Regions from separate parts of the Streptomyces sp. NPDC005794 genome, predicted to be linked through region 2. Evidence: riboswitches for the same ligand, from Rfam matches in the RefSeq annotation. Region 2 holds a riboswitch; each other region holds the start of a gene.
The links. A riboswitch is a leader RNA that binds a small molecule or an ion and turns the genes downstream of it on or off. The one in region 2 is predicted to bind thiamine pyrophosphate.
Positions count from the first base shown of each region.

Region 1: another riboswitch for thiamine pyrophosphate. It lies ahead of thiC (phosphomethylpyrimidine synthase ThiC); the one in region 2 lies ahead of thiO (glycine oxidase ThiO).
Region 3: another riboswitch for thiamine pyrophosphate. It lies ahead of ACFYQ5_RS33420 (thiamine ABC transporter substrate binding subunit); the one in region 2 lies ahead of thiO (glycine oxidase ThiO).

Region 1 covers NZ_JBIAIN010000001.1:62,042-64,298, forward strand. The annotation lists gene thiC (phosphomethylpyrimidine synthase ThiC) at 1-932, opposite strand, end outside; TPP riboswitch at 925-1,058, opposite strand; gene ACFYQ5_RS00280 (YibE/F family protein) at 1,130-2,257, shown strand, end outside.
Region 2 covers NZ_JBIAIN010000028.1:40,287-42,543, reverse strand. The annotation lists gene ACFYQ5_RS32790 (NAD(P)/FAD-dependent oxidoreductase) at 1-291, opposite strand, end outside; gene ACFYQ5_RS32785 (hypothetical protein) at 320-661, opposite strand; TPP riboswitch at 713-825, shown strand; gene thiO (glycine oxidase ThiO) at 823-2,016, shown strand; gene thiS (sulfur carrier protein ThiS) at 2,013-2,237, shown strand; gene ACFYQ5_RS32770 (thiazole synthase) at 2,240-2,257, shown strand, end outside.
Region 3 covers NZ_JBIAIN010000029.1:94,467-96,723, reverse strand. The annotation lists gene rlmN (23S rRNA (adenine(2503)-C(2))-methyltransferase RlmN) at 1-763, shown strand, start outside; TPP riboswitch at 842-958, shown strand; gene ACFYQ5_RS33420 (thiamine ABC transporter substrate binding subunit) at 1,030-2,124, shown strand; gene ACFYQ5_RS33415 (ABC transporter permease) at 2,169-2,257, shown strand, end outside.

The sequences.
Region 1 (2,257 bases), on a different contig from region 2:
GCCGTCAGCGGGACGTACGGCAGCCGGACGCCGGCGTGCACCGTCATGTAGTCGACGCCCTGCTCCGCCTGCTCGACGACCGTGTCCTTGTAGATCTCCCACGTCAGCTCCTCGGCCCGGCCGTCGACCTTCTCGAGTGCCTGGTAGAGGGGGACGGTGCCGATCGGCACCGGGGAGTTGCGCAGGACCCACTCGCGGGTGGTGTGGATGTTGCGGCCGGTGGAGAGGTCCATGACCGTGTCGGCGCCCCACCGGGTGGCCCAGGTCATCTTGTCCACCTCCTCCTCGATGGAGGAGGTGACCGCGGAGTTGCCGATGTTGGCGTTCACCTTCACCAGGAAGCGCTTGCCGATGATCATCGGCTCGATCTCCGGGTGGTTGACGTTGGCGGGGAGGACCGCCCGGCCGGCCGCGATCTCCTCGCGCACGACCTCGGGTTCGACGTTCTCCCGGATCGCGACGTACTCCATCTCCGGGGTGATCTCCCCCCGCCGGGCGTACGCGAGCTGCGTGACGGGCCGGCCGTCGCGGCTGCGGCGGGGCCGGCGCGGGCGGCCGGGAAAGACCGCGTCGAGGTTGCGCAGGCCTCCCCGCGGCGAGGTGTGCTTGAGTCCGTCGTCCTCGGGGCGCGCGGGACGGCCCGCGTACTCCTCGGTGTCCCCGCGGGCGGTGATCCAGCTCTCCCGGAGCGGGGCGAGTCCTCGACGTACATCGGTGTCGATGGTGGGATCGGTGTACGGCCCGGACGTGTCGTACAGCGTCACGTCCTTGCCGTTGGTGAGGTGCACCTGACGGACCGGAACCTGGAGATCCGGGCGTGAGCCCTGGACGTACCCCTTGTGCCAGCCGATGGACTTCCCGGCCTCGGCGTCGTTCGCGCCGTGCTGCGCGTTCTGCTTCGAGGCAGGCGTGCGTGCGTCCGCTGTGGTCATGAGACCTACTCCCTACGCCGGCATTACCCGGTAACAGGTTCGGCGGTCGGCGCAGCGTTTCCCGTATGGATATACGGAGGTCAGCGCCCTCTCAGCCCGGTGCTCCGAGCTCCCGCGTGTACAGATGTGCCTCCACGCTAGCCTCCCCTCTGACGTGCTGGCCAGAGGGCCTCCCCTCTTCTTGGGATGATCGCCGGGTGACGTCTCCCGGAAGCGCCCCCGAATCCCCCGGCCCCGCATCAGGCAGCACGCAGAGTCATGCGCACGGCCACTCCCACAGTCACGGTCCTGCCGCACCCGTGTCCACGCATCTGCGCAAGGTCATCGCGGCCGTGCTGATCCCCTTCGCGACCGCGGTCCTGGTCGGCCTCGTGGCGTTCTGGCCCGGCGGTGCCCCGGCCCATGAGCGCACGGGTGTCGGCTTCGACCGGCAGACCCAGGACGGGCAGGTGACGAAGGTCGTGTCGGTCGACTGCGCGGACGTCAACGCCTCGCAGGTACCGGCGACCGGCGACACCTCCACGGCCGCCGGGCGGGAAGCCTTCAACGAACAGACGGGGGAGTGCAAGAAGGCCACGGTCGAAGTGACGACCGGTAAGGACAAGGGCCGTACCTTCGTCGAGGTGGTCCAGCCCGATGCCCCCCGGCAACTGCGAGAGGGCCAAGGAGTGGTCGTGGCGTACGCCCCCGACGCGCCCCGGGACCTTCAGTACGCGGTGACCGATGTGGACCGCTCATTCCCGATGGCACTGCTCGCCGGGATCTTCGCCCTCGCGGTGGTCGCCGTGGGAAGACTGCGCGGGCTGATGGCGCTGATCGCGCTCGCCATCTCCTTCGCCGTGCTGACCCTCTTCATCCTGCCGGCGATCCTGCAAGGATCGAACCCACTGGTCGTCGCAGTGATCGGGGCGAGCGCCATCATGCTGATCGCCCTCTACACCTGCCACGGACTGACGGCCCGAACCTCCGTGGCCGTCATCGGCACGCTCATCTCGTTGCTGCTCATCGGGCTGCTGGGCTCGCTCTTCATCGGCTGGGCCAGCCTGTCCGGGAACACGGATGACAACACCGGCCTCATCCACGGTCTGTACCCGGGCATCGACATGAGCGGCCTGCTGCTGGCCGGGGTGATCATCGGCTCGCTCGGCGTGCTCGACGACGTGACCGTCACCCAGACCTCGGCGGTCTGGGAGCTGCACCAGGCCGATCCGACGATGGGCGTACGCCGTCTCTACCGGGCGGGCATCCGGATCGGACGCGACCACATCGCCTCGGTCGTCAACACGCTCGTACTCGCCTACGCGGGCGCGGCGCTTCCGCTGCTG
Region 2 (2,257 bases):
ATGCGCCTCGGCACGCAGGCCGGCCACGTCGACGCCCAGGCGCAGCGTGATGTCCAGCGCCTCGAAGTCGATGTCGAAGGCGGAGTCCTCGGCCTTGCCGAGCAGGACCGCCTTGGACAGCGGCGGCCTGTCGTACGGCTGGTGCGGCTCGGCTCCGATCAGCGTGACCGGGCCCGTGAAGCCCCGTTGACGCAGGGCCACGGCTGTCTGCACGCCGGCCATGCCGGCCCCCACGATCACGACTCCGTGCGGCCGCTGTCCCACTGCCGTGTCCTTCGTCTGCTCGCTCACCCGTCCACCCTAGACACCCGACGCGTCGTCAGCTCGCGAGCTCCTCCACCACGCTCGTCCCGCTGCCCTCCTGGGACTCCCACTCCCACCGCTCGTCCAGCCGGACCCGGCCGTCCGGCAGGTCCACGACGGTCGAGACGCAGTGCCCGGAGGAGGTCGTCCCGTCCTGCTTCAGCTGGACGTACCGGAAATCGAGGGTGTCCGCGTCCCGGGTGCCGACGAGGTGGCCGCGGACGACGTCACCGCCCGCGTACTCGGCCCAGATCCGCCCCTCCCGCTCGTGGTAGGTGAACTTGGTCCGGGTGCCGACCTGACCGGGGGCCTGGTCGGCGACGGGCGAGAGGACGAGTCCGTCAAGTGAACGGGCCACGGGTACGGCTCCCTTACTGGCTGCGGGTGGCGGGGTTTAGGCTGGCCACCGTAAAGCACTCGCGGGAGTCCGGGCGTACCGGGCTGAGAGGGAGGCTGGCCGGCCTCCGACCGTACGAACCTGATCCGGGTCATGCTGGCGAAGGGAGGGGCTGGACGCCCATGCGCATCTCCGCAGACAGTTCCGACGTCCTGGTCGTCGGAGGCGGCATCATCGGTCTGGTGACCGCCTGGCGGTCGGCCCAGCACGGCCTGCGCACCACGCTGGCCGACCCGGCACCGGGCGGCGGGGCGGCCCAGGTCGCGGCCGGGATGCTCGCCGCCGTCACCGAACTCCACTACGGCGAACAGATGCTGCTCGGCCTCAACGTGGCTTCCGCCGCGCGCTATCCGGCGTTCGTGGCCGAGCTGGAGGAGGCGAGCGGGCAGGAGACGGGCTTCCGCGCCTGCGGCACCCTGTCCGTCGCGCTGGACTCCGACGACCGGGCGCATCTGCGGGAGCTGCACGCTCTGCAGCTGCGTTCGGGGCTGGAGTCCGAGTGGCTGAGCGGGCGCGAGTGCCGCCGTCTGGAACCGATGCTCGCCCCCGGCGTACGCGGCGGGCTGCGGGTCGACGGCGACCACCAGGTGGATCCCCGACGGCTGGCCTCGGCGCTGGTCACGGCCTGCGAACGGGCGGGGGTCGTCCTCCACCGCACCTGGGTCCGGCGGCTCTCCGTCACGGCCGGCCGCGCGACGGGAGCCGTCCTCGCGGACGGTACGGAGCTCGTCGCCGGCCAGGTGGTTCTCGCCGGCGGCAGCCTCAGCGGCAGGCTCGAGGGGCTGCCCGAGGCCGTCGTGCCGCCGGTACGCCCGGTCAAGGGGCAGGTGCTGCGGCTGACCGTGCCGCCCGCGTACGCCCCCTTCCTCAGCAGGACGGTGCGGGCCGTCGTGCGCGGCAGCCAGGTCTATCTGGTCCCGCGCGCCGACGGTGAGCTGGTGGTCGGCGCGACCACCGAGGAGCAGGGCTGGGACACCACGGTCACCGCGGGCGGGGTCTACGAACTGCTGCGTGACGCCCATGAGCTGATGCCCGGCATCACCGAGCTTCCGCTGACCGAGACCAGGGCCGGTCTGCGGCCCACCACGCCGGACAACGCGCCGCTGCTGGGTCCCACGGCGCTGCCCGGCCTGCACCTCGCCACCGGACACCACCGCAACGGAGTGCTGCTCACTCCCGTCACCGGCGATGTGATGGCCCAGGTACTGACCACCGGCGAACTGCCCGAGGTGGCCCGTCCCTTCACGCCGGACCGCTTCGGTCCGGCCCGCCGATCCCTCTCCCCCGCCCCGGCGCCCCAGGAGCAGCCCGCATGACAGAGCCCGTACCCACCTCCGTGTCCGTGTCCGTCAACGGGGAGTACCGCAGCGTCCCCGCCGGGACCCCGCTGGACGCCCTGGTCGCGACCCTGACCGTAGCCCCCTCCGGGGTCGCCGCCGCGGTCAACGAGGCCGTCGTGCCGCGCGGCCGGTGGTCCGCCACCGCGCTCGCCGACGGTGACCGGGTCGAGGTCCTCACCGCGGTCCAGGGAGGCTGACCATGTCCGACGATCTCTTC
Region 3 (2,257 bases), on a different contig from region 2:
TCCGGACCGGGTGACCATGTGCATCTCGTCGCAGGCCGGCTGCGGGATGAACTGCCCGTTCTGCGCCACCGGACAGGCGGGGCTCGACCGCAACCTGTCGACCGCCGAGATCGTGCACCAGATCGTGGACGGCATGCGCGCGCTTCGCGACGGCGAGGTCCCGGGCGGGCCCGCGCGTCTGTCCAACATCGTCTTCATGGGCATGGGCGAGCCGCTGGCCAACTACAAGCGCGTGGTCGGGGCGATCCGGCGGCTGACGGACCCGGAGCCGGACGGCCTCGGGCTGTCGCAGCGTGGGATCACCGTGTCCACGGTGGGCCTGGTGCCGGCGATGCTCCGCTTCGCCGACGAGGGCTTCAAGTGCCGCCTCGCGGTCTCGCTGCACGCCCCCGACGACGAGCTGCGCGACACCCTCGTCCCCGTGAACACCCGCTGGAAGGTCCGTGAGGTCCTGGACGCCGCGTGGGAGTACGCGGAGAAGTCGGGCCGCCGCATCTCCATCGAGTACGCGCTGATCCGCGACATCAACGACCAGGCCTGGCGGGGCGACCGGCTCGGCCGGCTGCTCAAGGGCAAGCGGGTACACGTCAACCTCATCCCGCTGAACCCGACCCCGGGCTCGAAGTGGACCGCCTCGCGGCCCGAGGACGAGAAGGCGTTCGTCGAGGCGATCGCCGCCCATGGCGTGCCGGTCACCGTCCGGGACACCCGCGGCCAGGAGATCGACGGGGCCTGCGGGCAGCTGGCGGCCTCCGAGCGCTGAGGAGATACCGGCGGACGGGCACTATCCGGCCGGTACGGCGTGATCCGGCCGGTGTAGCCTGGCCCGGAAATCAACTTCATATTCCGACAGGGGAGCGCCACAGCGCTGAGAGTGCGGCACCGAGGACAGGTCGGCCGCAGACCCTCTGAACCTCGCCCGGGTCATTCCGGGTAGGAAGTTCGGACCTTACTCAAGCTGTTGCGCCCTGCCCGCTCACCGAGCGGGCAGGGCCGCGTCTCTTCCTGGTCACGTCCAGGAGGAATCACATGAACACCACCACGAAGTACGCGGCGACGGCGCTCGCCGCCGCGCTCGGCGTCACCGCGCTCGCGGGCTGCGGCGGTTCCGACGACAAGGCTTCCGGTGGCGAGGGAGCCGGTTCCAAGACCGTCACCCTGGTCAGCCACGACTCGTTCAACGCCTCGGACGCCGTACTGAAGGCGTTCACGAAGGAGACCGGCTACACGGTCAAGGTGCTCAAGAGCGGTGACGCCGGAGCCGCGCTCAACCAGGAGATCCTGACCAAGGGCTCCCCCCGGGGCGACGTGTTCTTCGGCGCCGACAACACGCTGCTCTCCCGGGCCCTGGACCACGGTCTGTTCACGCCGTACGAGGCGAAGGGCCTGGACCGTGTCGAGGCCGGCACCCAGCTCGACTCGGAGCAGCACCGGGTGACGCCCGTCGACACCGGCGACATCTGCGTCAACTACGACAAGAAGTACTTCGCCGACAAGAAGCTCGACCCGCCGAAGTCCTTCGACGACCTGCTGAAGCCCGCGTACAAGAACCTCCTCGTCACCGAGAACGCCGCGACCTCGTCGCCCGGCCTCGGCTTCCTCCTCGGCACGGTCGCCACCTACGGCGAGACCGGTTACCGGGACTACTGGAAGCAGCTGAAGAGCAACGGCGTCAAGGTCGTCGACGGCTGGGAGCAGGCGTACAACGAGGAGTTCTCCGGCTCCGCAGGCGGCAAGAAGGCCAAGGCCGACCGTCCGCTCGTGGTCTCGTACGCCTCCAGCCCGCCCGTCGAGGTGCTGTACGCCGATCCGCAGCCCACCGAGGCCCCGACCGGTGTCGCCACCGGCACCTGCTTCCGCCAGATCGAGTTCGCCGGTCTGCTGGACGGCGCGAAGAACGAGGCGGGCGGCAAGGCGCTGCTGGACTTCCTGATCAGTAAGCAGTTCCAGGAGGACATGCCGCTGAACATGTTCGTGAACCCGGTGGTGAAGGACGCGAAGCTTCCTGAGCTCTTCACGAAGTTCGGTGCGACCGTCGACAAGCCGGCGACCGTGGCCCCGGAGAAGATCGCCAAGAACCGTGAGCAGTGGGTCCAGTCGTGGTCCTCGCTCGTCGTGAAGTAGTCGCGCGGCCCCCGCGCGGGGGGAACGCGGTGCGGCTCGGTCTCATGGCCGTGCCCGTCGCGTTCTTCGCGCTGTTCTTCGCCTACCCGGTCGTCGCGATCGTCGGCCGGGGGCTGAAGACGGACGGTGACTG